DNA from 4 places in the Cytobacillus spartinae genome. Region 3 is predicted to be linked to each of the others. Evidence: predicted binding sites of a transcription regulator. Region 3 holds the regulator's gene; each other region holds the start of a gene.
The links. The regulator Rex, encoded in region 3, represses fermentation and respiration genes when NADH is low (regulators of the CRP and FNR family bind a similar motif). The targets are predictions, from matches to a motif close to TTGTGAAATATTTCACAA.
Positions count from the first base shown of each region.

Region 1: qoxA (cytochrome aa3 quinol oxidase subunit II) is a predicted target of Rex. The motif match lies at 5,524-5,541, and genes of this name have one in related genera.
Region 2: ACFYKX_RS06935 (TIGR04053 family radical SAM/SPASM domain-containing protein) is a predicted target of Rex. The motif match lies at 6,364-6,381, and genes of this name have one in related genera.
Region 4: ACFYKX_RS02440 (formate/nitrite transporter family protein) is a predicted target of Rex. The motif match lies at 2,313-2,330, and genes of this name have one in related genera.

Region 1 is NZ_JBIACK010000017.1:14,854-22,846, reverse strand. It holds gene ACFYKX_RS23445 (HD domain-containing protein) at 1-501, shown strand, start outside; gene ACFYKX_RS23440 (YkyB family protein) at 551-1,018, opposite strand; gene ACFYKX_RS23435 (hypothetical protein) at 1,301-1,525, shown strand; gene qoxD (cytochrome aa3 quinol oxidase subunit IV) at 1,586-1,888, opposite strand; gene qoxC (cytochrome aa3 quinol oxidase subunit III) at 1,888-2,493, opposite strand; gene qoxB (cytochrome aa3 quinol oxidase subunit I) at 2,483-4,459, opposite strand; gene qoxA (cytochrome aa3 quinol oxidase subunit II) at 4,449-5,387, opposite strand; gene ACFYKX_RS23410 (L,D-transpeptidase family protein) at 5,973-6,470, opposite strand; gene ACFYKX_RS23405 (putative bifunctional diguanylate cyclase/phosphodiesterase) at 7,062-7,993, shown strand, end outside.
Region 2 is NZ_JBIACK010000002.1:192,279-200,271, reverse strand. It holds gene mobB (molybdopterin-guanine dinucleotide biosynthesis protein B) at 1-427, opposite strand, end outside; gene ACFYKX_RS06955 (molybdopterin molybdotransferase MoeA) at 421-1,686, opposite strand; gene ric (iron-sulfur cluster repair di-iron protein) at 1,947-2,648, shown strand; gene moaA (GTP 3',8-cyclase MoaA) at 3,084-4,100, opposite strand; gene ACFYKX_RS06940 (Crp/Fnr family transcriptional regulator) at 4,444-5,139, shown strand; gene ACFYKX_RS06935 (TIGR04053 family radical SAM/SPASM domain-containing protein) at 5,167-6,288, opposite strand; gene ACFYKX_RS06930 (metal-sulfur cluster assembly factor) at 6,502-6,810, opposite strand; gene ACFYKX_RS06925 (alpha/beta fold hydrolase) at 6,894-7,682, opposite strand; gene ACFYKX_RS06920 (Cof-type HAD-IIB family hydrolase) at 7,976-7,993, shown strand, end outside.
Region 3 is NZ_JBIACK010000022.1:3,265-11,257, forward strand. It holds gene tsaD (tRNA (adenosine(37)-N6)-threonylcarbamoyltransferase complex transferase subunit TsaD) at 1-346, shown strand, start outside; gene ACFYKX_RS25730 (ABC-F family ATP-binding cassette domain-containing protein) at 592-2,520, opposite strand; gene moaC (cyclic pyranopterin monophosphate synthase MoaC) at 2,718-3,212, shown strand; gene ACFYKX_RS25740 (redox-sensing transcriptional repressor Rex) at 3,243-3,899, shown strand; gene ACFYKX_RS25745 (twin-arginine translocase TatA/TatE family subunit) at 4,000-4,188, shown strand; gene tatC (twin-arginine translocase subunit TatC) at 4,301-5,047, shown strand; gene ACFYKX_RS25755 (EAL domain-containing protein) at 5,095-7,602, opposite strand; gene ACFYKX_RS25760 (ABC transporter substrate-binding protein) at 7,586-7,993, opposite strand, start outside.
Region 4 is NZ_JBIACK010000001.1:507,270-515,262, forward strand. It holds gene ACFYKX_RS02435 (MFS transporter) at 87-1,268, opposite strand; gene ACFYKX_RS02440 (formate/nitrite transporter family protein) at 1,423-2,271, opposite strand; gene ACFYKX_RS02445 (endonuclease MutS2) at 2,506-4,440, opposite strand; gene ACFYKX_RS02450 (Crp/Fnr family transcriptional regulator) at 5,013-5,714, shown strand; gene ACFYKX_RS02455 (aldehyde dehydrogenase family protein) at 5,947-7,431, shown strand; partial or broken gene ACFYKX_RS02460 (YjcZ family sporulation protein) at 7,634-7,705, opposite strand; gene ACFYKX_RS02465 (SCO family protein) at 7,990-7,993, shown strand, end outside.

The sequences.
Region 1 (7,993 bases), on a different contig from region 3:
CATGACGGGCAAACAAGGAAAGCCACATCTGAACCTTACTTTGTTCATTTAGAAGGAGTTGCGAATATCTTAAAATCTGTAGGTAGTAATGAAGAGTTAATTGCTGCTGGATACTTACATGATAGTGTAGAAGATACAGATGTGAGAATTGAGGATATTAGAGAACAGTTTGGAAACCATGTAGCCGTTATTGTTGAAGGCAATACCGAAAACAAAAATTTAACGTGGGAAGAAAGAAAACAACATACCATCGATTCAATCGCAACAGCCCACATTGATATAAAGTCATTGATCTGTGCTGACAAGTTGGATAATATCTCAAGTATGATTGAAGCGTATGAGAGAGATGGCGAAAGCATATGGAACCATTTTAAACGCGGGAAAGAAAAGCAGCTATGGTACTACTCTTCAGTGGCTAATCAACTTATCGAATCGACCGAATCACCACCTGATCATTTTTATAAGCTCAAAGAAAAGGTAAACTATTTTCTTCATAGATAAAAAGAAAAAGAAGCTGAAGTATCTCAGCTTCTTTTTGTATGGCTAATTTTTAAAAATAACTTTGACCTAGTTTTTTAAATACAGGCTTCTCGTAACTCCGTTTTTTGCGGGTAGGGAACGTTTTCTCTTCCTTATTTCCTGTATAGGTAACGAGTAAGTTCTTGGCTGTATTTAGTGATAATTGAGCCTTTGGATTTCGAACTTGGTTGTCTAGTTTACCTAGGTGAGGCAACTCATCAAAGTCACTTTTTGACGGTGGTAAATGAAATGAGTAGTTCCCACATACAACTAATACATCAGATTGCTGTTGGCTAAATTTTGGATTTTTCGAGAAATGGAGACCGACTTTTTTAGCTTTACCTTCCCTTATCAGCTTAAGTAAAGCATCATGCTTTAATTTATATAGAAATTTTGGATTCGGAGCAGTCTTGGCATGACGATTCACAGTGAAGATTGCTTGTGAGAGGTTTTCAACCGTTGGGTTCAGTTGAGGAGAGTCTTTCTTGTCCTGATTCAAATTTTTGGCTCCTTTCAGTTTTATATACACTATTATAACCTTTTTTTATTAGGAAAGAAACATGCCTAATTCGAAATCAGTTGCATTTTACCTGAATAGAGCATATTGTCGTTGTTAAACACATTTTCAATAGACTTGTGCCTATTGCTTTAGTCAAATAAATTTAAAAACACCCTAATGAGCATTAAGGAGCATAAAATGATCATAAGCAATTCCTTTACCAAAAAAAGTTTGACAAATTTGTGAACTTTATTAGAATATTCTATAAAGGGGATGAATTTTATGGAGAAAAATTCTTTAAGTTTGTTGCTTTTTATTAAAAAGGTTACAACTTTCGGTTTAATCTTAGGGGTATTGGTTTTTTTAAGCAGTTTCTTTGTAAGCGGTATCACAGGAGATTATCTATTACACATTGGTATTAGTTTTGTAGCATCTTCTATGATGATTTTTGGATTTGGATTATTTATTAATGTTATGGGTGATGTAGCTCCAAAAGAGAGAATATAGAAAAAAATCCGGCCTCGATAGAAGCCGGATTTTTTATATATAATGGGGGCATTACATTTTTTAGTGACTAGCGTGTCCGGATGACAATACCCAGATTGAACCTACGACAATAACAACTGCACAAAACACGCCATAACCGATATTAATAATATTTGTTTTTCCGTCTTCACCTTCAGTCATATGCATGAACATGAACAACTGAAGACCAGCCTGTAAAATAGCCATGGATCCGATAATCCACATGATTACACTGAAAGACATTTGCGTTTTAAGTGCAACCCATGCAGCTGCAAATGTGAGTGCAAGGGATGCAATAAATCCAAAGACATGACTGATTGGGAAACTGTTCATTTTCTTTTCCATTACGAAATCATCCCTTTCAGATACACGAAAGTAAAGATAAAGATCCAAACAACGTCTAGGAAGTGCCAATACAATCCAATAATGAATGTTTTACGGGCTGTAACAGGCGTTAAGCCTCGTTTTAACAACTGGACGATAACAAAGGTCGCCCAGAAAATACCGAATGTGACGTGAGCACCGTGTGTTCCTAGTAATACAAAGAGGCTAGAAAGGAAGGCACTTGTTTGCATCGTTGCACCAGCATGGATATAATGAATGAATTCATTAATCTCCATGTATAAGAAACCAGCACCAAGCAATAGCGTAAGGATAAACCAGATTAGTAATCCTTTTAAATTATTCCTACGCATTTCAAATATCGCTACGCCCATTGTAAAACTACTTGTTAGAAGGAGTACAGTTTGAATCATTACATCCTTCATGATAAATATATCCTTGTGAGTTGGACCGCCAGCATAGCGTTCATAAAGAACACCATATACTCCAAAAAGAGTAGCGAACAGTACAATTTCTGCACCAAGGAAAATCCAAAACCCAAGTATATTCATACGATCTTGTTCTCGTTGATATTCAAGAGGTAAAGAAGTGTTCACACTAGCTGACATGATTGTGCACCTCACCTTCTACGTTTCTCCATGACTTTTCAGTTTCCTTAATTTCATCAACGTGGATATGATAACCATCGTTGTAATCAAAGGATCTATAAATTAAACCAGCAATGATTCCAAGTGCAGCAATTGCAGCAAGGATATGCCATTCAAATACTAAGAAGAAACCGGCAATACCAAAGGCTACACACATAATAAATGGCAGTCCTGAATTACTTGGCATATGAATTTCTTCTATTTCACTATCCTTTAGCGTTAAACCTTCGCCACTTTTCTTCATGTGCCAGAAAGCATCAAGTGTTTTAACTTCTGGTAACTTAGCAAAGTTATAGTGCTGAACAGGTGAAGCTGTTGCCCACTCGAGTGTTCTAGCGTCCCAAGGGTCACTTGAGATGTTACGATCTGCATAACGGATGCTCCAGTAAATGTTGTAGCAGAATGCTGCAAATCCAAGAGCTAGGATTACAGAACCTAATGCTGATAGCATGAACAATGGAGCAAAACCAGACTCTTCAGAGAAAGTGTATGCACGTCTTACTGCACCATTTAAACCTAGGAAGAACATTGGCATGAATGTTACGTTAAAACCGATAACGAATAACCAGAAATGCCATTTACCGATTTTTTCATTTAACATATAACCAAACATTTTTGGCCACCAGTAGTATAATCCAGCAAATACAGCGAATACTACTCCAGGGATCAATACATAGTGGAAGTGTGCTACTAAGAATAATGTGTTGTGGTATTGATAGTCAGCTGCACCCATTGCAAGCATAACTCCCGTTACACCACCAATAGTGAAACATGGTACGAAGGCCAGTGACCAAAGCATTGCATTGGTCAACTTAATTCGACCTTTACGCATGGTAAATAGCCAGTTAAAGACTTTAACACCTGTTGGTACTGCAATTAACATCGTTGTGATTGAGAAGAATGAGTTAACAAGCGCACCAGAACCCATCGTGTAAAAATGGTGAACCCATACAACCATACTTAAGACGGCAATACCTACAATTGCGTATACCATTGATTTATATCCGTAAAGAGTTTTACGTGCAAAAGTTGCAATGACTTCAGAGAAAATACCGAATGCAGGAAGTGCTACAATATATACTTCAGGGTGTCCCCATAACCAGAACAGGTTAGCCCATAGCATATCAGATCCTCCACCAGATAAAGTGAAGAAGTGCGTACCGTAAAGACGGTCAAATGTCATTAATGCAAGTGCAACTGTAAAGATTGGGAATGCCGCTACAATAATGGCAGACGTTACTAATGTTGTCCAAGTAAACATCGGCAGTCTCATTAATGTCATGCCTTTAGTTCTCATTTTAAGAATCGTAACGATAAAGTTAATACCAGTCATTAAAGTACCGATACCAGCAATTTGTAAAGCTACCGCGTAGTAGTTATTTCCGATTCCAGGGCTAAATTCTTTACCTGCTAACGGGAAATAGGAAGTCCAACCAGCATCAGGAGATCCCCCGATTACGAAAGATATATTGAATAGCATCGCACCACTAAAGAAAAGCCAGAAGCTTAATGCATTTAGTTGTGGGAAAGCAACATCTCTTGCTCCAATTTGGAGTGGAACAACAACGTTCATTAAACCAATTAAGAAAGGCATTGCCATGAATAAAATCATGATGACACCGTGAGTTGTAAAAATCTCATTGTAATGCTGTGCATTAAGGAATTCCATATCAGGTCTAGACGTTTGGGCTTTCATTAATAATCCGTCCATTCCTCCACGGAAGAACATCAATACAGCAGCAATAATGTACATGATCCCAATTCGTTTATGATCGACAGTTGTAATCCATTCTGTCCATAACCATTTCCACTTCTTAAGGTAAGTGATACCTGCTACAACACCAATCATCGTTAGTAGAATAGCAATCTGTGAACCTAGTATTAGTGGGTCACCAGTAATTAATATCTCATTCCATCTAATGTCCATTATGGTCACCTCCGTGTCCGTCATTAGAGTCTGAATCTGAATCATCATGACCATGTGAATCCTTGTTCATGTCTTCAGATTGATCATCGTTTCTGTAGTTATCTTCTTCTTCAAACGTTCTACCACGGTATCCATGATTTTTATAGTACTCAGGATGAGTGTACGTTTTAGAGTTAGGATCCGCATGGTTCACCCAATCTAAGTGTGTCCCAATAAAGGTCATACGACCTAAGTGAGTTGGTTTTAACAACTCTTCATATTTATCTTCAGTTAGCTCAGGAGCTGTCTCGTGAACTTCTTTTACCCATTTATCAAAATCTTCTTGTGTTTGTGCTAAAACTTCAAATTCCATCTCTGTGTAACCTTTACCGTTAAAGTTCGTGTTACGGCCCCAGTAAGATCCTGGGTTATCAGCAACAAGATACATTTGAGTTTCCATCTTACCCATTGAATATTTCTGACCACCTAATGCTGGTACCCAGAAAGATTGCATGGTACTTGCTGAAGTTAACTTAAAGTCAACAGGTGTATTAGCAGGGATATTAACATAGTTGACTGTTTCAATGTCCTGCTCTGGGTAACTAAAAATCCATTTCCAATCGGCAGAAGTTACATGGATCGTGATGGGTTCTTTTTCCTCATATCCTTCAGGAACTTCTTCTAAAGCATAAAGAGTCTTTACTGTTGGAATAGTAAGTGCAATTACAATCAAAATAGGAATTGCTGTCCAGATTACTTCATACAATGTATTTCCGTGTTCCTCTGGTGGCTCATAATCCATATTTTCAGGCTTTTCTCTATATTTCCAAACAATATAACCAAATAGCGCAAATACGACAACAACGACTAATCCCATCCAAATAAGTGACCAATTTATAAGCTCTGTGATACTTCTAGCTACAGGTCCTTGTGGTTGAAATACAATCATTTCACAACCACTTAGAAATGGAAGGGAAAAAAGTGAAATAAGTAACAGTTTTAACTTCAAAAATCTCACTCCTTTTAGAAAAAAGATATAACAATTTGTTCAAACGTTCACAAAGAAAGTAGTACTAAATGCAAGAATGTTCATTTATTCACAAACAATAGAAATATAAACAGCTTGTAGAAAGAAACTGACAAGTTGTATTTTTAAACGATGCTTAAAACACTGTATAGTAATATTTCCACTGTGTAGATGATGATAACATGAAAAACAGAAAAAGTTGTGACGAAATAAGTAAGGAAAAAAATGTAAAATAAGTGATCACCTATATTTATACTCTTAAAAGCGCGCCGTTACTGACAAAAGTATATTAGAATATAATATTTGACAGTTTTGTGAACGTCAATATTAAAGGTGAGTAAGTTGTGAAAACGGATACATATCGTCGTTTTTCTTATTATTAGGGATGAGAAAAATATATAAATGAAAGGTGATTAAGAAGTTGTGAGGGGGGAGTTTGCAACACATAAAAAAGGCATCCCCAAATGGAAGATGCCATGTAAAAGAATTCACGATACAGAGATAATATTAAGAATGAATGACTACTTTAGTTCCATTAGGAACAGTAGATGCCAACTCTAATACATCTTTATTATGCATTCTGATGCATCCAGAAGACACCGCTTTTCCTATAGAGGAAGGATTGTTTGTTCCATGTATGCCATATCCAGATTTAGATAAAGTGAGCCACATAGCTCCATATGGACCACCTGGGTTAGGCTCTCTATTTACTATAACAAATTCTCCAAATGGTGTTTGTGAGACCATTTTTCCAACTGCAATTGGGTATCTCTTGACTACAGTTCCATTTCTTAAAAGTGTTAACACCTTGTTATTTACTGATATGTCAATGGTATAGGGGATGGAAGCTGGATTAGGTAATCCAGGTATTGTTATACTTTGTCCAACGTAAATTACATTTGGGTTTGTTATATTTGGATTTGCTGTTAATAGTTGTTGCAATGTACGTCTATAGTTCTTAGCAATAATCGCTAATGATTCTCCTCTTTTTACTATATGCTTCAAAACAATCACTCCAAATCGTCTTAAATTCTCAAATGTGCAAATAGATTCTTTTTAAGTGAAGGAACCTTTTGTAAAAAAGGTCCATCTATACTGCATAAAGGGAGTACATAACTAGGAACTCACCTAATAAAATGGCCATTATGAATATTGGTTTAAATACATTACGTTTAGTTATATATAATGAAAATGAATAAGGAACGTTCAAAAAAACTGAAAATATTAAACCATATGGTGAACAAAATTCCGATGGGCAAAATAAACAGAAGTGACTATATGCTTAGTAGCCAAGTTCAACTAATGGAAGAGGTTTACCAACTCAGAGAAGATGAAGAGTAATGAGTGATTGTATTCAAAATCTGAAGATAGAATATTTAAGATATAGTAAAAAACTCAACGTTATGCTTGACGTTGAGTTTTTTTATTGAGGATAATAAAGGTATCTATTGAATGATTTGGTTTATTATACTAAAATTAATAGAATTATAAGATAATTCTATTAATTTATTACATATTAGGATGACGAATTTTAGGAATAGCTTTTACTACTGCATCCTTTACAATAACTTCTTAGTGTGGAATGAGGATGATCAAATGGAGTTAAAAGAATTAATAACTGAAGAACTGAAAAACGATAGAACAGGTCGTAAGATTGAGAAAATCATCTTTAATATTATATTAAAGCATATAAAAGACATGGTCTTTATCATGAAAGTAGAAGAGGGACCACAATTCCGTTATCTATTTGTGAATCAGGCAGGTGCAGTCTTTACAAATACGATGGATCAAATGATTGGTAAGACCATAGAAGAAGTACTCCCTTTCGATCGAGCTAGTGCCTTACAACAGGCATATGAAAGCGTTCTTAGCTCTAATAGTGTTCAAACATATTCTGATGAACTAAAATTGCCAGGTGGAGAAACCTTATACAGTCAATCTGTACTAACACCTGTCCGAGATGAAAATGATGCTATTCGTTATATAGTGTCTGTTACAAGAGATATAACTGATGAAATTAATGAGAAAAAGCGCCTAATGCTTACAGAACAACGATATCGGTCAATTGTAGATCATAATCTTGATGGGATATTTGCTATTTCATTTGATAGTAAGATTATTGAGGTGAATCCTGCTGGACAAAAATTAGCAGGATACTCAGAAAAACAGATGACACATAGATCAATTTATGACCTGGTCGCTGAAGGTGACCATTCTAAGTTTAAAGAGCTTTTTGAAAGCACTATTTCAGGGGTAGCTTTGGAAACATTAGATTGTAGGTTTGTTCATAGTAAGGGGCATTTTATTACGGTTCATATAAGAACCGTCCCGATCGTTATTGATCATGAGATTAAAGGTATTTACATTATTACAAGAGATATTTCTGAACAGGCGAAAAATGCAGAAACCGTTAAATATATGGCTTTTCATGATCAACTAACAGGGTTGTTTAACAGAAGAGCGTTATTAAATGATTTAGAAGAAAAAATAAAAAGGAATGAAAATAAGGAACCATTTGCATTACTATC
Region 2 (7,993 bases), on a different contig from region 3:
CTTGAAGTTCCTGTTCCCAATAAAAAATTACCTCTATGCCTGTAAGTGTTTTTATGAGTTGAATATCATCATCTCTTCTTACAATCACCGCTTTTGGGAATTTTTCATGTTTATGCCCTTCAATCAAGATCACATCGGGAGAAAAAATTGATAGCAACTGTATTTTTTCTTCTAACGACCAGTTTTGTCTTTCTGCATGTAAAATCAACCGCCCCTCCCCTTCCACTAAGGAAGCGGTGGCCCCTGATTTTACATGTTGAGCAGAGTCTTTTCCTTCGTTAAGTTGAGGCACTCCACCATGACCATGATGCTTAATTGTAACTACGTTTATCCCGTTTTCATTCAATTTTTGTAGGAGTTTATTTACAAATGTTGTTTTCCCACTATTTTGAAAACCAACAATTTGAAAAATAACCGGTCTTACCATGGCCATTCGCTTCCAATATGATCCTCCAACAGAAGAACATCTACAAGGTCTCCTTTTTTAAATCCTCTCGTTCCCCCTGGTAGGATGGCTAATGAATTCGCACCCGCTAAACTCATCACAATGTTAGATTTGTCTACTCCACTAGGCGAAACCACTAGCTTTCCATCCAACACAGAAAACTGGCTCCTTACAAAACGAGTAAATGGATTTGCCTTTGAGAAGTCTTCCCAAAGCACTGCTTTTTCCTTTCGTAAATGAGGCTGTTTTGTGAAAAGCATCGTTCTAATAATGGGTCTTGCGAATAGTTCAAATCCGACGTAGCAGGCCGATGGGTTGCCCGATAGCCCAAATAAAAGTGTATTTTCATAACTTGCTACCGTTGTAACACTCCCCGGTCTCATAGCCACTTTATTAAATAATACTTCTGCACCTAGTTTTTCATAAATAGCAGGTAAATAGTCAAAGTCTCCTACCGAAACGCCCCCAGTTGTAATGAGGAGATCCACTTTATGAATCGCGTCTTTAACTGCTTGATAACAGGTTTCAAACTCATCAGGAAGCTTACCAAAATAAAGAGCTTCTGCCCCCACTCTTTCGATTTGAGCACAAATCATATGGGAATTACTATTTCTTATTTTTCCTTCGACTAATTCATCCTCTACTTCTAATAGTTCAGTACCCGTTGCAAACAATCCAATAACAGGTTTCTTAGCCACTGGCACTTTCGCATACCCAAATGTAGCTAACACTGCTTGTATACCTGGATTGACTTGCGTTCCCTTTCGGATGAGAACTTCCCCCTTCTTAGCGTCCTCTCCTTTAAAGGAAACATTATCACCTTTTTTATAGGACCTTTTTATCGTAAAGAAACTTTGCCCATGTCTCTCACTTGATTGTGTTAATTCAAGCATAATGACAGCATCACAATCATGAGGCATTTGCGCACCCGTCATGATTCTAACTGCTTGAAAGGGGCCTATCTCTTTGTTCGTAACAGCACCTGCACCAATATGGTCAACTACCTCAAATTCAACAGGATTTGTTAATGATGCTTCTATAGTATCGATTGAACGTACGGCAAACCCATCGTATGGTGCTCGATCAAAATGAGGGACATCGCTTGTCGCAACAATGTCTTCCGATAAATAGCGTCCAAAACTTTCATTAATTGATACATATTCTATTTTCCCTTGCAGCTTATGGTTCATTACTCTTAAAACGGCTTCGCCGATTGGAATAGGCTTTCTCATTTCTACCAAAACATCCATCTCCCTTTTAATGCTCAGGTCTCCTTTAATTTCATACCTTCTAATATTATAAACCTTACACAAAGATGACTAACATGACAAACTTAACAATTTGTACAATTAGCGTTATTTTTTCCTAATCAAGAGAAATTAGTGTACACGCTAATTAGAAAAGAATTCTTTTAAGTGTGATGAGCATCACCACATGAATTGCTAATATCCATTATTCTTAAGGTGTTAAATAAATAAATCAAATTTTTGGAGGTTATCGTATGCAATATCCATTTTCAGAATCTACTTTAGTCAAAAATATTGTGAATGAAGTTCCTAAAACAAGTGACATCTTCAAAAAATATAGAATTGATTTTTGCTGTGGAGGAAACATCCCATTAAAAGATGCGGCAGCCGAGCGAGAAGTAAATATGGAAAATTTAATGTCAGAGTTATACCAAATTTTCGAAGCAAGTAAAAACTCACAGGAGAATATCGGTGTTTGGACTGATTCAAAATCGGATGAAATCATTGACCATATTAAAGAACATTATCATGAAACATTAAGAGAAGAATTAACACTTCTAAGTCCATATGTAACAAAAGTGGCAAAAGTACATGGAGGACATCGTCCTGAACTGATGAAAGTGTATGATTTATTCTACGAATTGAAAAATGAGTTATTGGAACATACAACTAAGGAAGAGGAAATGGTTTTCCCAATGCTACTTTCCCTTGAAGATCCTGAAGTAGAAAACCGCGAGGAAATGCTTAGTCGTATTAGTGAATTAGAAAAAGAGCATGACCATGCTGGCTCCATTCTAAAAGAATTAAGAGAGATTACCTCAGATTTTACTCCTCCAATGGACGCATGCGGAACTTACCGTCTAGTATATAAGCGTTTGGAGATGCTGGAAGAACATACATTTATGCATGTTCACCTGGAAAACAATATCTTGTTCCCAAGGTATATGGAAGCTTAAATCAGAATAGATCGGCTGTCCTTCGTAGTCCGTGGCTATGAAGGACTTTTTTATTTTTAGCGTTAATCTGTTTTGTATATGATCGTTAGTGAGTATGTGGGACAGTTTTTTTCGGTCTTTCTACGTTTTGTCTTTCATCGCAGGTATGAGGGACATTTCCTTCTCGCTCTTTCTGTATTTTGTCTTTCATAACAGGTATGAAGGACATTTCCTTCTCACTCTTTCTGCATTTTGTCTTTCATCAACAGTATGAAGGACATTTCCCTCTCACTCTCTCTGCATTTTGTCTTTCATCAACAGTATGAAGGACATTTCCCTCTCACTCTCTTTGCTTTTGTCTTTCATCAACAGTATGAAGGACATCCTCTTCTCAGTTTTCAACCATTTTGTCTTTCATCTACACTCACAAAAAGAAAACCCCCTAAAAAAGGGAGTTTATCCACCGATATATGACATTTCTATTTTCTTACGATTGGCGATTGTTTCAGCTGATCTCTCGTCAGAATAACGATCTGTGCGTCCATTCCAGATAGAAACAATTCTATCGATAATTTCTTCATCTGTTGCATCAGCTCTCATAAAGTCTCTTAAATCATGGCCATTACCATTAAATAAGCAGGTAAACAGTTGACCATTTGCAGAAAGTCTCGACCTTGTACAGCTTGAGCAGAAGGATTCTGAAACAGATGGGATAAATCCTACATCAACATTTGATCCTTGATAACGATAGCGTTTTGCCACCTCACCAAAATAATCAGGATCTACTGATTCTAATAAATAATGTTCGCTTAATAGAGTGTAGATTTCCTTTTTGGTAACAACATCATCCATTTTCCATCCGTTTGTACTTCCTACATCCATAAACTCAATAAATCGTAGTTGAAGGCCGTTATCTTTGCAGAACTTTGCCATCGGAACAATTTCTGTGTCATTTAACCCTTTTTTGACTACCATGTTAATTTTCACACCTAGGCCTGCTGACTGTGCTGCTTTAATTCCATCAATTACGGGCTTGGTTCCGACATTTCGCCCATTAATTTCACCAAATAGCTCATCATCCAAACTGTCCAAACTTACATTTACACGCTTCAATCCTGCTTCCTTAAGCGATTGAGCATGTTTGGTGAGTAGGACGCCGTTTGTTGTTAACGCAATATCTTTTAAACCGTCAATGCTTGATAACTTTTGTATGAGGACCGATAAGTCTTTTCTTAAAAGAGGCTCTCCCCCGGTTAGACGTATTTTTTCAACTCCAATTTGAACAAATAGTCTAGCCAATCTTTCAATTTCTTCATAAGTTAAAAGCTCTCTTCGCGGTAAAAATGCAAAGTCAGGTCCAAATACATCCGCAGGCATGCAGTACTGACAACGAAAATTACATCGATCTATAACAGAAATACGTAAGTCTTTTAGTGGTCTATTTAATTTATCTAAAGTAGGTTGTGTTTTCATTTTGGTCAACTCCAGAAGTAAGAGTGTTCTTACTAGTAAGTTTAAATGTAATGCTAGTAAATATCTGTTAATAATCTCACATTGATTTTTGTATATCTATTACACCATAAAAAATATATAAATAGGAGAAACCACAGAATTTGTCATCATGTTGTCACTTTTAACAAAGTTCAAGAATTCGTCACACAACTACCCCTTAATAATATTAAAAAGGTGAACATATTGTTAAATCGACTTGCACTATATTGACCCTAAACTTGTTTTCGTTCATCCTTATGGTTATTAAAACAAAGAATCCATTATGTGCTTATATATTATCTTTATCAAACAAGGGGGAAACAAAATGCCGTTAACTAAGTCTACTCAATCAGTTGAAATAAAGGAGCTTCTTCATCTAGCAGATAGAGTAATTAAAACAAAGAAAGATACATTCCTTTTTCAAGAAGGGATGGAAGCAGAAGAACTTTACGTCATCCTCTCTGGAAAAATTCAAATCAGCAAGATTACCTCTGACGGGAGGGAACTTTCACTTAGAATTTGTAGAGAACATGACTTATGTGGTGAACTAACATTATTTACAGATAATCCAAAGTATTTATTAAGTGCAAAAGTCCTTGAAGAAGGGGAAGTTATTGCAATTAAAAAGGATGTCATTGAAAAAGAAATCTTTCAAAATAGTGAGTTAGCTTTTGAATTTATGAAATGGATGAGTGACCACTTTCGAAAAACCCAGACAAAGTTCCGTGATCTTGTCTTGAATGGTAAAAAAGGAGCACTCTTTTCTACATTAATTCGAATGACAAACAGCTATGGGATTCACCAAAAAGATGGCATTTTAATTGATTTGCACTTAACGAATCAAGAACTAGCAAACTTTTGTGGAACCTCAAGAGAAAGCACTAACCGCATACTAAATGAACTTAAAAATGACCATATCATCTCGATGAAAAAAGGAAATATTTTTGTTCATGACTTGCAGTATTTAAAGGATGCTATTGGATGTGAAAATTGTCCAGCGATTTATTGTAGTATTGAATAAGGAGTGCTTTTGTAGCACTCCTTTTTCTTATGCTTCCTTTTTTCTCATAGCTTTAGGAACGTACACACAGAAAGGTTCACTTTCCAAATAGTCACCTGTCATCGCATAAGCTCGTGAGCGAGACCCACCACATACATATCTAAACTCACACTGACCACATTTTCCCTTATATTTGTCTGGGTTCCGTAAATCTTTAAAAATAGGGGATTCACGATAGATTTCCGCTAATGGTTGCTCCCGAACATTCCCCGCCTTAACAGGTAATAAGCCACTAGGGTAAACATCCCCTATATGAGAAATAAATACAAAGCCGTTTCCGTCATTTACTCCCTTAGGCGCCCTTCCTAAACCATCAATAGATCCAGTTAATCCTTGCTGTGTCAAAGCATCTAAATATTGAATTTCTTTATTTTGCTCTTGCTCTTCACGCTTTTTTTGCTGAATGAATACTCTTCGATAGTGCTGTGCAGCAGTTGTTTTAATATCAAAAGGTACCCTTTTACTTAATTGATGTAGCCAAATAAACACTTTTTCATGTTCCACTGGCGAAATCATATCTTTTTCCTGACCTCGTCCTGTAGGTACTAGGAAAAAGACACTCCATAGTACACATTCTAAATCTTCAACTAGCTTAGCCATCTCATCCAAATAATCATAGTTATAACGCGATATAACCGTGTTAATTTGAATAGGGATTTCTAGTTCATGTAAATATTTGATTCTCTCAATGGTTAAATCAAAAGAACCAGATGTCCCTCGAAAGTGATCATGAATCTCCGCATTTGGCCCGTCCAAACTAAAAGCCCAGCGCGAAAGCCCAACATTCTTTGCCTTTTCTATCGCTTCCTTTGTTACATTTGGTGTGGCACTAGGAGTCATAGATACACGGACCCCTTTTTTAACTGCGTATTCAGCAATATCAAATACATCTTTACGCATTAACGGGTCCCCACCTGTAAAAACAAGCATTGGATTATTCATTTCATATATTTGATCTATAAGGTTTTTTCCCTCTTCAAATGTAAGTTCCCTTGGATCCGTTTTATATTGTGCCTCTGCGCGGCAATGAAGACATTTTAATTGGCACGCTCTGGTTAACTCCCATATAACGATAAACGGATCTTTATTAAAGTCTCTATTAAAGGACATTGTAAAACGCCTCCTGTAGCTGTATAAAAGTAAATCTTACTTACTTTGTATTATAAAGTGACTTCATTTCCTATAAAGTGAAATACATCACAAAGAAGCGCTTTTTATCCTTCTTTTTGTCAAAAGTGTGAAGGTATTATGTTATGTAGTTGAAATTGCTAGAGGCTCGTGTACATATAGGCTCAAAATAAAAAAGCAGGCTTAACCTGCTTTTTAGCGAATTCCTAATGCTATTTTAGCGTATCTAGACATTCTATCTTTTGACCATGGTGGACTCCAAACAATATTAACCTCTGTTTCCTTTACTTCTGGTATATCTGCCAAAGCTTCTTTAACATGCTGAACGATTTCACCAGCTAATGGACAACCCATTGAAGTTAAGGTCATCGTGACAACTGTTTTTCCTGCATCGTCCATTTCTATATCATAAACCAACCCTAAGTTAACGATATCCACACCTAACTCTGGGTCTACTACAAGTTCAAGAGCAGACATAATACTATCTTTTAATTCTTGATCCATACTTTTACACTCCTTTCATATTCCTTATTACCATCATAACAAATATGAGTAGTAATATAAAAAGGATACACTTATTTTTGGTCTTAAGTAGTGATATGAATCATGGATAAATGCTTTTCAAACCATTCGACCGTCTTGAGTACCCCTTCCCTACTTACTTTATGATCAGCATGTTCATCTGATATAAAGTAGAGGTTTTCGGGATTTTTATCATAAGAAGGTCTAATGCTTTCATAAAATTGATAAGTATAAGAGTAAGGGACAACTGTATCCTTCTTGCCATGCCAAAATAACAATGGTCGATTTTCAAGTTTTTCAGGCTGCAAGCTCAGATCTAGAGTCCGTAATTTCCCAAATAACGTATCTAACTCTTCCTGTGCTAATGGTAGGCTCACTCCATGCTTTTTAAGTTCGCTTATTTGCCAAAGAGCAAATTTTTCATAATAAGGCATTCCCATCAAACTAACTGCTGCTTTAATCCAAGGATATTTCGTCAAGGCTCCTAGTGTAGTTATCCCACCCATCGAGGTACCTGCTAAGCCTATATTTTCGGAATCAATTAAATTCTCTTCTTCAAGGGAACTTTTTATGATATCTAAATCATCTATCATCGTAAGTACTATTTCCCAAAATCGAATATTTAAATCGTGGTCACTTAACCCTACACTTCTCTCACCATGATGGAGTGCTTCAGGAAGTACGACCCTAAAGCCTTTTTCAGCTAACAAATAAGCATAGTGAAGGTTATGCTCCTTTGCACTCGTAAAGCCATGTACAAACATGATTAACGGAAGCTTTCCATGTAGTTGATTTTGTGGAGCCAAGTGCAATGTCGGTACACTGCCAATCTTTTCATTCTTAACTACTATCAAGTTAATTCCCCTCACTTTTTATACTGAATTAAAATAGGCTTTATTTTTTACAAAAGAAAAAGAAAACTGTTAACATAATAAATATGTGAGAAATTAAAAATAGGTAAAAGAATTTAATTGTAAAATCTTTCTATTATAAGTTTAACATGTGTATCATTATTTTACTAAAACTTTACATTAAAAAATTGGATGATGGTTAACTTATTGGCGATAAGTACTCTAGGCTATCCACTTAAAAACAACTGGGGGCTAATCGAACATGAAACCTCATCTAAATTTAGAAGGAGAACCATATGGGAGAAAAACATTTA
Region 3 (7,993 bases):
TGAACAAAGAGGGGAAAAGATTGCTCCTGAGGAATTAGCTGCAAGTTTTCAACAGAGTGTGATTGATGTTTTAGTTACAAAAACCATTCAAGCAACAAAAGAGTTTGATGTAAAACAGGTTGTGCTAGCTGGTGGTGTTGCTGCAAACAAAGGATTAAGAGCAACACTAGAAGAAAAGTTTGAGCAAATTGAAGGGGTAACTCTTACAATTCCTCCACTTTATCTTTGTACAGATAACGCTGCCATGATTGCTGCGGCAGGAAGTGTTTTATTTGAAAAAGGTCAAAGAGCCAATCTTGCCTTGAATGCAAATCCGGGATTAGATTTAGCTATCCACAACAATTAAACAGAGTAGGTGAAAGTCCCCAAATGGAATGGGGGCTTTTTTTGTTGATAACTACTATATTCAATAAATATTTAGTGGATAATGTGGATAAAACATACCTTTTCTGTGGATTATGTGGAAAAGTGTGTGGAAAGCCTATAATTATGTATTAAGTTTGTGGATATAGTTGGGGATAAATAAAAACCGGGATAGCAATAAACTCCCGGTTCTAATTACATAGTGATTTTGATTAAGACTTTGAAAAACTATTCCTCAGCTAACTCCGTCCATTCCTCCATTAACTGATCCAGCTTTTCTTTTGCGTTTTCATTTTTTTGATTAATTTCTAATACTTTCTCATGGTCTTGAAAAACTTCCGGTTGGCATAGTAATTCTTCATATTGCTCAATTTCAACCTCAAGATTAGCGATTAAATCTTCTAATTCCTCTATACGTCTTTTACGCTGTCTTTCCAGTTTTTTTGCTTCTTTATCTTGTTGGTAATTTGTTTTTTCTAGACTATGAGAAGCGGAAGAAGAATTAAGAGAATTGGCTTTACTTTCTAATGCCTTTAGTTCTTCCTGTTCTAGCTTTTTCTCAATGTAGTAATCATAGTCACCTAAGAATTCTGCTACTTTATTATTGCTTAGTTCAAGAACCTTTGTTGCAATTCGGTTAATAAAATAACGGTCGTGAGATACAAATAGAATTGTTCCGGGGTAGTCAATCAATGCATTTTCTAGTATCTCTTTGCTATCTAAATCTAGATGGTTGGTTGGCTCGTCCAATATTAAGAAATTTGCCTTTTGCATCATAAGTTTGGCCAATGCTAATCTAGCTTTTTCTCCACCACTTAAGGATGAAACAATTTTTAATACATCATCGCCTGAAAATAAAAAGTTACCTAGGATGGTTCGAATATCTTTTTCATTTTTTAGTGGATAGTCATCCCACAGTTCATTTAGTACCCTTTTATTAGAGGTGAGTTTAGCCTGTTCTTGGTCATAGTAACCTATTCCTACATTTGAACCATAATGGATTTCACCAGAAATTGAGGGAAGTGTCTCAACAATGGTTTTTAAAAGAGTTGATTTTCCAACCCCATTTGGTCCAACTAGAGCGATGCTTTCTCCCCTTGTTAGACGGAAAGAGATTTGTTCGGATACTTTTTCACCGTTGTATCCGATAGCAAGATCCTCAACTTTAAGTACATCATTGCCACTTTGTCTTTCGATTTCAAAAGAAAAGTTGGCTGACTTTTCATCGCCGAGAGGTTTATCCATTAATTGCATTTTTTCGAGCTTTTTGCGTCGACTTTGAGCTCTTTTAGTTGTTGAAGCTCGTGCAAGGTTTCGTTGAATAAAATCCTGAAGCTTTGCTACTTCTTCTTGTTGCTTTTCATATTGTTTCATATCACGTTCATAATTCTCTGCTTTTTGGTCAAGGTAAGCACTATAGTTTCCAGTAAACTTTGTAATTTGCTTACGGGATATCTCGTATACTTGATTGACGACTTTGTCTAGGAAATATCGGTCATGGGAAACAATTAAAATGGCTCCATGATATCCTTGTAAATACTGCTCAAGCCAGGAAAGCGTATCGATATCTAAATGGTTTGTCGGCTCGTCTAAGATTAGAATATCAGGCTTTTTTAATAGCAGCTTACCTAGAGCTAATCTTGTCTTTTGCCCACCGCTTAAGCTATCTATTTTAGTCGAGTAATCAAAGGAATGGAAGTTAAGTCCGTGAAGAACAGAACGAATATCTGATTCGTACTGATAACCACCATTTTCTTTAAATTGAACTTGCAATAGATCGTACTCTTTTAGAATCCGTTCGTATTCACTCGACTGAAAGGAAGAAGGGTCAGACATGGCTTCTTCGAGTTTACGGAGTTCTTTCTCTTGGCGTCTAAGGTTTTCAAATACAGTAAGCATTTCATCCCAAATGGAGAGACCTGACTCTAAACCGGTATTTTGAGCAAGATAACCAATGGTTACCTCTTTTGGCTTAATAATGTCCCCGCTGTCTTTAGACATATGCCCAGCAATGATTTTAAGTAGAGTTGATTTCCCCGCTCCATTCCTACCTACTAAAGCAATTCGGTCACGCGTTTGCACTTCTAGCTTTATATTCGTTAAAATAGGGTCAGCACCGTATGATTTTGATAATTGGTTCACTTGCAGTAATATCATAACTTTCACCTCTATATTTCTAGAGTTAGTTTAACGTAATAAAAGGAGTAGAGCAATAAAAGTAAATGAAAGGAATCGAATTCCTGTTAACTATCAATATTACGCAAAGCCGTAGTAAACTTTTATTGTGAAGGATAGTACAATCTTTACTTACAGAATGGGTAAAATAGTGTATGATTTGAGTGAGGTGTTGTAAGATGGGGGAATTTACCCACTTTAATAATGAAGGTAGAGCGAAAATGGTCGATGTGAGTGATAAAGTAGAGACAGTTCGAACGGCCATTGCTAACTCTAGTATAACGGTAAATAAAGAGATTTACGATCGAATTACCAATAATGAGATGAAAAAAGGAGATGTTCTAGCTGTAGCGCAAGTGGCTGGAATTATGGCATGTAAAAAAACATCAGAGATTATCCCAATGTGCCACCCTATTCCTTTGACTGGGATTGACATTTCATTCACATGGGAACAAGAAGAGGATCAATACACCCTTTTCATAGCAGCTTCTGTAAAGACAAAAGGGAACACGGGTGTGGAAATGGAAGCGCTAACAGCAGCATCTGCTTGTGCTTTGACTGTATATGATATGTGTAAGGCTGTAGATAAAGGAATGGTGATAGGTAAAACCTATCTAGTTGAAAAAACTGGCGGTAAAAATGGGGATTTTAAAAGAGAAGATAGATTAAAATAAGCCAATTAAAATACGGGCGGGGGATTTCGGATGAATAATGAAACAATGAAGATTCCGCAAGCAACGGCAAAGCGGTTACCTCTATATTATCGATTTTTAAAAAACCTTCACTCATCAGGAAAACAAAGAGTTTCTTCTGCTGAGTTAAGTGAAGCGGTGAAAGTAGATTCAGCAACAATCCGAAGGGATTTTTCGTATTTTGGAGCTTTAGGGAAAAAGGGTTATGGATACAATGTAAATTATCTACTATCTTTCTTCCGAAAAACGCTAGATCAAGATGAGTTAACGAAAGTAGCATTAATCGGTGTAGGTAACTTAGGTACAGCATTTTTAAATTACAATTTCTTAAAGAATAATAATACAAAAATTGAAGTCGCTTTTGACGTTGACCACGGTAAAGTAGGTACTAGTATAGGCGATGTTCCTATTCACCATATGGATGATTTAGAGAAGGTAATCGAGAAGGAAGATGTTCAAGTGGCTATTCTGACGGTTCCATCGACGTTTGCCCAGTCCATTACAGATCGTCTTGTACAAGTTAATGTAAAGGGAATATTAAACTTCACACCGGCAAGGTTAACAGTACCATCTTTCATTAGGGTCCATCATATTGATTTAGCTGTTGAATTGCAATCACTTGTTTATTTTCTGAAGCACTATGGCGTTGAAGCCGAGGATAGTGAATAAAATCACGAAAATCTAGTAAAGTGCAAAAAGAATTAACCAATATAAAATAGTTGAAGATAGTAATAAATCCGTTATGATAGAATGAGGGAGGTGAGGCAGGATGATGAATATCGGTATGGGAAGCCTCATACTTATTGTGTTCGTTGCTTTATTAATATTTGGTCCTAAGAAGTTACCTGAGCTAGGTAAAGCAGCAGGGAACACTTTACGTGAATTTAAAAACGCTACTAAAGGTTTAGCAGATGATGATGACGATACAAAAAAAGAAAATAAGAGCGACACAAATTAAATTTTTATACAAATAAAGGTGAGCTTAATTCCAGATTTTCATAAGTTTTATCCTTTATTAATTTATATGTACGGTGAATACTTATTTTTATGTGATGTTAGGATGAAATACAATGAGTCATAAAGATATGACGATGTTTGAACATATTGGCGAGTTAAGAAAACGGCTTGTTATTTCGGTCGTTTTCTTCTTCGTTGCAACAATTGCAAGTTTCTTTATTGCGGAGCCGTTAATCGTCTATTTGCAGAAAGCTGATGAAGCAAAAGAACTTACGATGAATGCGTTTCGTCTGACAGATCCAATCAAGATTTATATGCAATTTGCTTTTCTGATTGCATTTGTTATGACTTCACCCTTTCTTTTATATCAATTATGGGCTTTTATAAGTCCCGGCTTGTATGAAAAAGAGAGGAAAGTGACGCTAAGCTACATTCCAATATCCGTTATTCTATTTATTAGTGGTATTGCTTTTTCTTATTTTATTTTGTTTCCATTTGTCGTCGAATTCATGACGAGAATCGCAAACCGATTAGATATTAATCAGGTAATTGGAATTAATGAGTACTTTCAATTCCTATTCCAATTGACGATTCCATTTGGATTACTGTTTCAGCTACCCGTTATTATCATGTTTTTAACGCGATTAGGAATTGTGACACCTATGTACTTGGCAAAGGTTCGAAAATACGCTTACTTTATTCTGATTGTCATAGCAGCATTTATTACGCCACCTGAGCTTTTATCTCATATGATGGTTACAGTGCCGCTACTAATCCTGTACGAAGTGAGTATATTAATTTCGAGATTTGCTTATAAAAAAGCCCAGCAGGCTGAACAGATTTTAGAAGAGGAAATATAAACAATAAAGGCCATCAGAAGTAAAATTCTGATGGCCACTTTAATGTGTTAACTTATCTCTGTCGGTTGTTTAGCCCACTTAATCGCTCGAACTTGAATCTCGCCAATTTTCTCTTCTAGTTCTTCAGGGGGAAGGGGATGTCCAAAGAAATAACCTTGTATTTCAGTACAGTTATTTTTTTGTAAAATCACTACTTGATCCTCTTCCTCTACGCCTTCTGCAATAACTAGTAGGTTTAAATTTTGTGCCATTGTAATGATGGTCGAAACAATCGCAGCATTTGCCTGATTGCTTGCAATATCTTTTACAAAGGAACGATCAATCTTTAGACGGTCGATAGGTAGTACCTTTAGATAGTTGAGAGAGCTGTATCCAGTTCCAAAATCATCAATGCTTATTTTAATTCCAAGTTTTTTCAAATCATTTAGAACCGGAATCGCCTGTTTCACATCTATTGTCATGCTCTCCGTAATTTCTAGTTCTAGTAAATGCGGCTCAAGCCCGGTTTCTTCTAGGACAGAAGCAACCATATTGATAAGATTTGATTGTAAAAATTGCCTAGTAGATAAGTTCACAGATATAGACAAAGTAGGGAGACCATTGTTCTTCCATTCTGTCACTTGCTTACAAGCAGTTCTTAAAACAAATTCTCCAATCGGAACAATTAATCCGGTTTCCTCCGCTATTGGAATAAACTTTCCTGGTGAGATAAGTCCTTTTTCTGGATGGTTCCAACGAATGAGAGCCTCAACGCCTGTTAATTCTCCTGTTTGAACGTTAACCTTCGGCTGATAATATACCATGAACTCATTACGCTCAATGGCCTTTCGAAGATCATTTTCAAATACTAGTTCTTCGTAGGTTAGATCTTCAACAATAGGTGAATACAAGGAAAACGTATTCCCGAGTTCTTTAACCCTAAACATAGCGAAATTTGCATGTTTAATCAATGACTCCACATCTTCGCCATCTGTTGGGTATAAGGAGATCCCAATACTTGCTGTGGTAAGGATTTCATACCCGTTTATGATAATGGGCTTATTGATGGTTTGAACGATTTTTTCAGCGACTTGGATAGCGTCCTTGCCTTCACTGATGGCAGGTAAAAGAATGAGAAACTCATCTCCTCCTATCTTTGCGACAATGTCATCAGGACCGATACAGTCACGAATTTGTCCCCCAACGTTTTTTAAAAGTAAATCCCCAAAATCATGTCCTAGAGAGTCATTAACCTTCTTAAATCGATCCAAATCGAGAAACAACACGGCAAGTAAGGATGATTCTTCTTCGTTGTTTTTCTTCTGAATTGCTTGTCCGACCTTTTCTTTGAAAAAACGAAAATTTGGAAGCTGCGTAATATAATCATGATAGGCAGAATGATGTAAAGATTCATAGGCAAAAATTAAATCCAATGAGAGAGCAATTTGGTTCGTGAAAACGGAGAGAGACTGTACCATTGAATCACTGAAATAATTCTCCTTCATGCTCCCTAGATTTAATGTACCTATGGGTTTTTCCTTACTAGTCAATGGAATGATGAGTGAAGACCTGATGTTTGGTTCTACAAAGATACCTTTAAGTTCACTAAAGCCCATATGGTTCTGGATAAATGGAACATCACTGTTCATCACGTTTTGCAAAACATTATTAGTTAACGAAGAAGTCTGTATGTCACTATTCTTTAAAAAATATAACCTACCGCCATCTTTCAATTGTTGGTCAACTAAACTAATAGAGGTTGCTTCGATTTTCATAAAATCTTGGATTTCTTTTAAGATTACGAGTAAGACCTCTTCACGGAGAATATCTTTCTTTATCACGGATTGTGCAATTTTTCTATTGGTTTCAAGCATGTTTATATTTTCAGTAAGGCTTTTCGTTGCTTTATCAATTTCGGTTTGCAGAGTGGCCTCGTTGGCTTCTATTCTTTTTGCCATCTTGTTAAACATATGTGATAACGATTTCGCTTCATTGGTTCCTTCCTCGATCACGCGAACCTTTCTTTTTCCGTCAATCAAGTTCTGAGATGCTTTCATCAAACTGACCAAAGGGGAAGAAATACGCTTGCTAATAAAAGACGACACAAACATAGCGAGAACTGAGACTAAAAGAGATATAAAAACGGTATAGGTTATGATTGAAAAAAGTTGTTTATTCAGTTCATCGGTTTTTAAAGCAATTTCAATTTCTCCTAAGTTTGAATTAAAATACTCAAGAGGTACTTTTTCAACCAATACTTTGTCTTCTTCTAGTGTGTCTCCTTTTTGATTTACAATGGTTCCATGTTTATCTTTTACAATGACGTATTGAATGTTCGGTTGGTCTAGCAAAGAATATACCAACGGCGTAATTAACGTATAATTTTCCTCTAACATAGAAAGGGCAATGGCTGAATTTAATGTATTAGCTGCTGTCTGCCCTTCATTACGTAAAGCACTTTCAATATGCGCTTTTTCTTTCCAAATATAAGTCACACTTAATGAGGCAATACCAGCAAGTAAAATAATGTTTGTGGATAACCAAATTTTAAACGCGATACTATTGGTCCATTTCACTTTTCCTTGCCTCCTCTAGTTGTGCTAACCACTCACGATAATATTTCTTTTGTTCTTCTCTATCATATTTGTTCGTAATGCTTTCCCATTCAGTGGCTGTATTCTGTAAAGCTTCTTCTGGGGAGAGCCTATTAATAAGGGCTAGTCCCATATTTCTATCAAGGCTCTGCATATATTCCCAGCTCCCAGGAATCATAAGATCGGTGTTCGTATTCTTCAAGCTATCCTTAAGTGTGGAAAGAAAATCCCTACTAATCTCTTCACTTGGGAAAGGACCTTTACCAGTCACTTCAAAATGACTATAGCGATAGGGATCATTAATCGTTTCATAAGAGTTAATGGAATCGATACTGTTCTCTTTAGAAGTAAGATGTTCAATCACTTGCCAAGC
Region 4 (7,993 bases), on a different contig from region 3:
CATTACGCCCGGTGCTACAAGCAATGAAGTTTTCAGAACATAAAAAAAGCACACCCATTAATACCATTTAGGGTGTGCCACATATACTACCTTGCATGTGCATGTTCGAGGCTAGCTTTGCTCTTTTCCTCTTTGATAAGCAATAGGTTTAATGTAACCCCTATAGCAGAAAGGATTGCAAAAAACAAATAAACACTAAATATCGAAAATTCCTCATAAATAATACCGCCAACAAATGTACAAAACCAGTTTCCTAATCCATTCCCAATAGCAGAATATAAAGTGATGGCCGTTGCCACTAAGTGTGGAGTGGTGATATCCCGTATATATTGAAGGCCTGCAGGAATAAATAGTCCAATCGAAAAGCCTTGTAGAATTGCTGTTGCATAAACTAAAGTAATACTAGGTTCTGTAAAATAAAAAAGCCAGCGAGCGAGTGAAACGATTCCAGCAATCGCAGAGACTTGAAGTAAACCGAGTCGATGAATCCAACTACTCGCAAATCTCATAAACGGAATTTCTGATAAGACCGCCACTAAAAAGGCAATGCCGATTCCTGTGTATGTTCCACCGTTATCTTCAACAAACAAGCCGAAATAAGTGTTATTTGCTAAATTAGGGCCAAAAATTAATAAGGTAATTGCTAAAAAGAACAAAAACTTCTTTAATGTAATAATCTCTTTTACTCCTGATAATAACTTTTTTGGTCCAGATGCTTTTTCTTTTGGCAACTTAATCGCTAAAAGAGAGGCTCCTGCTAAAAAAATAAAAAATGCGTAAAAAATGAAACTTGGATTATTTTCAGATACGCGTCCCATCACAAAGACAGCAACCCCAAAACCGAGTGATCCAAATAACCGAATATTGCCGTAATTGTATTTAACTTTTGTTGAGTATTTCAAAGAGATACTATCGGATATTGGTATAATAGCACTTTGAAAAATTGCCACCATAATCGCGACGGCTAAAAACAAATAATACTGATCAAATACAATATATCCTATAGCACTTGCCCCTGCTATCAAAGTTGTAGCAGACAATACTTTTGTTGGGGAATTCGATGCATCTGAAAAAATTCCCCAAAGTGGTTGAAAGAAAATCATCATAATTGGACCAACCGACATAATCATCCCAATTTGATAACCGTTTAATCCTTCCACTTCACTTAAGTAAACACTTAGAAGAGGATATAGGCCCCCCATAGCAAAAAAGACCAATAAGTAAAAAAATTGCAAGGTCTTTATATTTTTCTTAACTTCTTTTCCCACTTATGTATCCCCCAAATGATTGCGACACCTATTAATAGAGTAACCCGTGATCATTACTCTTATAAGATGCGGTTCGCCCTAGCATTAAAAAACAAACCTTATTGTACCACTAATCCTCTGGAACGTTGTAATAATTTTACTTATTTTAATTACTTTATTTTAATCTAGTTATGATTCTAGTGGACACCTCTTGTTCTAATGGTGGTTCAACGGTAGTATTTTTTTTATTTGGAAGAGTATCTATATAAACGTATAAAGCACCAACAAATAGGCTACCCCCAATAATATTTCCTAACGTAACAGGAATAAGATTATGTATAGCGCCTAGGAGCGTCACAGATTCCGGATGAGATACAACTAAAGAAATCGAAAAAAGAACCATATTCGCAACACTATGCTCATATCCAGAAATAACAAATCCAAACACCAATAGCATCATTACAGCTATGTTAGCGCCGTCCCCTTTTACATGCATCGGAATCCAAACCGCTAAACAAACGAGCCAGTTACATAGTATGGCGCGGAAAAAAACTTCTATGATACTCGTATTCATTTTATAGCTGGCTACTTCCATCAAAAGCTGAGATTTATCTGGTGATGAAAATAATCCGGTTAGTAGAATAATGATGGCAAAGAAAAAGGCCCCCATTAAATTTCCAAAATAGCAGTATAACCAATTTTCTAAGGTGTCCTTCCAAGAAGTTGCTCTTTTTAACGAACTCATTGTAAAAGTCATGGTATTTCCTGTGAATAGCTCTGCTTTTCCGTACATGATTAACACTAATGCAATTCCAAAGAAGATCGCTACCATCATCATGGTTGCTGGCGAAGTTCCATCGTGAAAATATTCCCCTAATCTGAACGAAATCATGATTCCAAATCCAATGTAAATCCCTGCTAGTGCAGATTTCAGAAGATATTTTATTCTGGACTCTGATAAGATATCTCGCTTATTTAATGCCATTTGTATGGCCTCATCAAGTGGCTTAGGCTGACCAATCATTCTATTCCCTCTTTTCCATTAGATTGCATCCCGGATGTTTTATGTGATGTTTTTCACAAAGTGAAGTATAGTGTAATCATATACCTGTATACCCCGTTTGTTAAGCATTCACATATGAACGAAATTTGACAGTTTATAAAGCGTTTTCAATAGTGGTCCTTAATTATGTAACGATTGAATATGGTAAATAAATAGAAAATCCCTTTTGGTATTGTCCAAAAGGGATCTAACTTTTTATATTTCTTCAGTTCGATTAATGGTCAGACCTTCAATATGTTTTCTTTTTAAGGCATGATCAATTTTTCGATTTTCTTTTGATTCGAAAATTATATCAAAGTCGTAGTCTTCAGGATATAATTCAGCTGCCGGTATATTTAGCTTTAGTCTTTTATGATTGTAAGTTTGCTTTTCACCTTTCACCTGTACGACATAGAATCCTTTGGAATCAGGCCCCTTATAGACGATACCATATTCACCAGATTGAGTGATAACGACATTATCGCCTTTGTTAAACAAAGTAATACTTTCATTTCGTTCTTTTTCAACTTCTTGTTTTCTCTTTAGGTGTTTATTAATAATAATTTGCTTTTCCAATTCCTTAGTTGGTATGAATTCATCTAGCTGATAGCTCTTCTGTTCTTTGTAGGTGATGAAATGTGCCTTTTCCAGGATTTTCGGATGCATGCCAAGTTTTAAGGCTATCGCAAAGGCTTGGCTTTCACCACCCTTTCCTATAATCAATCGATACGTTGGTTTTAAGGTTTCAAGATCAAACTCCATGGAGCCATTTACAAAACCACTATGTTGATTGGCAAATTCTTTAATCTCACTATAGTGTGTGGTGGCAAGTAGTGTAGAGCCTTTATCATAGATTTGCTCTAAAATGGCGGTTGCAAGCCCCATTCCCTCTGCTGGGTCCGTACCTGAACCTAACTCATCTAACAAAACTAGGGAACGGTCATTTGTCTCTGTTAGAATGTTAATGATATTTTTAATTCTCGAACTAAACGTGCTTAAATTTTGTTCAATACTCTGTCCGTCACCAATATCCAAAAGGATATTTTGAAAGATACTAACTGAACTTCCATCTTCAACAGGGATATGAATTCCAGATTGTATCATTAATGTTAAAAGGCCTACTGTTTTTAGGGTCACGGTTTTACCGCCAGTGTTGGGTCCCGTAATAACAAGGGCGTGTTGATCGTTACGTCCTAACTCAATGGTTAGTGGGACTGCACTTTCGCCTAAGAGGGGATGCTTTGCCTTAATTAAGTGGATATAGTGTGATTGATTAAGGTTGACGCTCTTTCCATTAATCAGTTTGCTATATTTAGCCTTTGCAAAAAGGACATCGTAGTGAACCATAATTTCCACTGCCAGATTTATTTCTTTTTGATTTGCTTCAACTAAACCGGTTAAATAAAACAATATCTGATCCACTTCAGCTTCTTCACTAGATCTTAACCATGAAAGCTGCTCTTGGTAGCTAGTGATTTCCTCGGGTTCAATATAAACGGTTGACCCTGATGCCGATTGATCTAAAATGGCCCCTTTTATCTTAGCTTTATATTCCTTTTTAACTGGAATTACAAATCTTCCATCCCTTTGACTGATCACACTTTCTTGAAGATAGGATTTATATTTAGATGATTTTATCATTTGATTTAATTTTTCTTTTAAGCGCTCTTCTTGGATGCTGATTTGCTTTCGTATTTTTGATAGTTCTTTACTTGCGTAATCATCTACTTGCCCGTTTCGAATACAACGATTGATTTCTGATGAAAGCTGAGGCAAGGACTCAGTTGAATAGATATAAGATGTTACACGTGGTGCTAGGAACTCCTTATCCTTCATAAACCTTCTCATTTTTTCGCAGCAATCTAGAAATTCATTTAGCTTTGATAATAATTCGGGCTTTAAGGGAACTCCTTTGTTAATCGTCTTAAGGACTATTTCAATTCCGTCAAGACCGTGAACAGGAACACTTGAACTTTTCTTTAAGATTTGAACCCCTTCCGTAACCTCATCTAGCCATGATTGGATTTGTTTCTGGTTGAATGAAGGAGCGAGCTCAAACACCTTTTTTCTTCCAAATTCAGATAAGGCGAATTGGGCGATTCTTTCTTTAATATGAGTAAATTCAAGTCCTTGTATGGTTTCTAAATTCAATGTTTTATCCTCCAATAATATGTTTTTTTAAAATTTGACACTTTACATTGAACTAAACCGAAAATTACTGGCCACTCAGGACGCAATGTTATAGGAAAGGTTATTTGGAAAACAAAAAAGACCACAATGAACAATGTCATCACGGTCTTGAAGGTAGGAAGCAACTAATAAACTGCAAAATAAAAGCCGTGCATAAACACAGCTATAGCAGTTATCTTAACTGTATGCTTGCTATGACCATTGTTCTTAACACCATTCCAAAAAAGACAATGCGAAATAGACCTCCAATAGAATAATTTTCTTTGGAAGGGTCTTGGAATGACCGTATAAAGTTACGGTTTAGTTAAGAACAACACCTAACATAAAACATACTCCTTTAAAATGCCTGTTAATTATTTACTCTTCTAGATTATGTTATATGGGACCCTCTTGTCAATTCATTTTTACTACACTCTTTTACTCATAGATGAAGTGAAATTTGTCACAGAATGTTAAAGAAGAAGGAATTTTTCTCTATGTTCCTAGTGTTAATATAGAATAAATTAAGTTCAGCTGGGTTGGGAGTTGATTAGATGGTTTTCACTAAATACAAGGATGATTTATCTTACGAACTTAGTGAATTGCTAAATTCAGCAGAAAAAGTCATAACCATAAAAAAAGGTAGCTATCTGTTTCAAGAAGGACAACCGGCGAAAGAGATGTACATTGTTTTGTCTGGAAAAGTACAAATTTCTAAAACGAACGCAGAAGGTAATGAACTGAGTCTTAGGCTATGTAGTAGTAATGATATTGTTGGTGAGCTTACCCTCTTTACTCAAGATCCTAGGTACATTTTTAATGCTAAGGTAATCGAAAATGGGGAAGTTGCCGTGATGAATTTACAAGATTTAGAGAGAGCTCTTTTTAAAAATGCAAAACTAGCTGCTGAATTTCTCAAATGGATGAATGACCATATTAGAAAAACGGTTACTAAATTTAGAGATCTTGTCTTAAACGGGAAAAAAGGTGCCTTATATTCCACTCTTATTCGACTTTGTCATAGTTACGGGGTAGTTAGAGAAGATGGAATCCAAATAAACATTCCTCTAACAAACCAAGATTTAGCCAATTTTTGTGGTACTGCTAGAGAAAGCGTAAGTCGTATGCTTGCTGATTTACGAAAAGCTAACGTGATCTCAGTAAATAAAAAGATTATCACCGTTCATAATATTGATTTTATAAAAAAAGAGATTGATTGTGAAAACTGCCCTATTGAGTTTTGCAATATTGAATAAACTCTCAACACTCCCCCGTCCACAAGGATTGGGGGTTTCTTTTTTTATATAAATCAATTAGATTCAAAGAGAGTCGAAAATTGCTGTCATAAAATATCAGAAAATTGGGACAACATTTGGTTGTTGCTAGATTTATAGAGTGTTAACATTATCTATGTAAGCGTTATCATCATATGCTTACATTTTTGTTGTGTCGACTAGTGTACATAGTAAACTTATGAGGAGGAATTTTATGAGTCAATTAACGGTCCAATTAAGAGAAAGAGTTCAAAACTTTCTAAATGGTAAAAAAATGCTTTTTATTAATGGTGAATTTGTAGAAAGTACCTCTCAAAAGACATTTGACACATATAACCCTGCTACTGGTGAAGTACTAGCAACTGTTTATGAAGCTAATGCTAATGACATAGACCTTGCTGTTAAAGCAGCTCGTAAAGCATTTGATGAAGGTCCTTGGTCTAAAATGGGGACGGCTGAAAGAAGTCGCCTTATGTACAAACTAGCTGACCTAATGGAAGAACACGGAGCAGACTTAGCTCAATTAGAAACACTTGATAATGGTAAGCCAATCCGTGAAACTATGAATGCAGATATTCCTCTAGCTGTTGAACATATGCGTTATTACGCTGGTTGGTCTACGAAAATCGTAGGTCAAACCATCCCTGTAAATGGTCCTTTCTTCAACTATACTCGCCATGAAGCGGTTGGCGTTGTTGGACAAATTATTCCTTGGAACTTCCCATTACTTATGGCAATGTGGAAGCTAGGAGCAGCTCTAGCAACTGGTTGTACAGTCGTTTTAAAACCTGCTGAGCAAACGCCACTTTCCGCTTTATATTTAGCAGAATTAATTCAAGAAGCTGGATTCCCGGAAGGTGTTGTAAACATTGTCCCTGGCTTTGGTGAAACGGCGGGCCAACCACTTGTTGACCACCCTCAAGTTGATAAAGTTGCATTTACTGGATCAACTGAAGTTGGAAAGTTAATTATGGAAAGAGCTTCAAAGTCACTAAAACGTGTAACGCTTGAACTAGGCGGGAAATCTCCGAACATTATTCTACCTGATGCTGATTTATCACAAGCGATTCCAGGTGCTTTAAATGGAGTTATGTTCAACCAAGGTCAAGTATGCTGTGCTGGATCTCGTGTATTCATTCAAAAGAAACAGTTTGATAATGTTGTGGCAGACATGGTAAGCCATGCTTCAAAAATCAAACAGGGTTCAGGAATTCATGCGGATACTGAAATTGGACCGCTTGTTTCGACAGAACAACAAAAGCGCGTTCTTGGCTATATTGAAAAAGGATTAAACGAAGGTGCTGAGCTTTTAGTTGGTGGAACTAAGCCATATGAAGAAGGCTACTTTGTCTCCCCTACTATCTTTGCAAATGTAAATGATGAAATGACAATCGCGAAGGAAGAGATCTTTGGTCCAGTTATTTCTGCAATGCCATATGAAGATCTAGATGAGTTAATTGCTCGTGCAAACAATAGTGAGTATGGTCTAGCTGCTGGAGTTTGGACTAGGGATGTTGCAAAAGCACATTATATCGCAAACAATCTTCGTGCTGGAACAGTTTGGGTGAACTGCTACAATGCTTTTGATGCGGCATCCCCATTCGGTGGCTATAAGCAATCCGGTATCGGACGTGAAATGGGATCTTATGCTCTAAGCAACTATACAGAAGTTAAGAGCGTTTGGATCGCGATGAGCTAAAAACATTATCCAAAAAAAAGGCGAGAGTATGCCTAAGCGCACTCTCGCTTTTGTTTTTAAACAAACTAAGCTTTTCAAAAACTTCATTATGATATTAGAGGGAAATCACAAGTTGAAAAGCTTTTTAAATTATAGGATTTTAGTAAAATCCACCGCCACCGCCGTATCCTCCACCGTATCCAGCGCCACCTACAAATCCGCCAGCACCTACGATAATTAGAAGGATAAACAGAACAACGATTAAAGCAAAGCCTGCACCATATCCACCACTCATTAAAAAACCTCCTTTACTTTTTACTCTTTAACATCCTATTCTAGAAAAGTTTATGAGTATAGTTAACCATCATGATAATAAGTAATTTTGGGTGTTTGTAATACGGGCATTTTTTCTAAAATAAAAATCGTTGATTTAAATATGTTCACAATATGTCCATAGGAATTTCCTCCAAGATTCATTATCTTAATATTAGGCTTATTTCGTAAAAGTAAAGATTTATTAGTAATTGATTACGGAACAAGGACAACGAGGCAGCCTAGTTTAGGAGGGAACCGAACATAATGA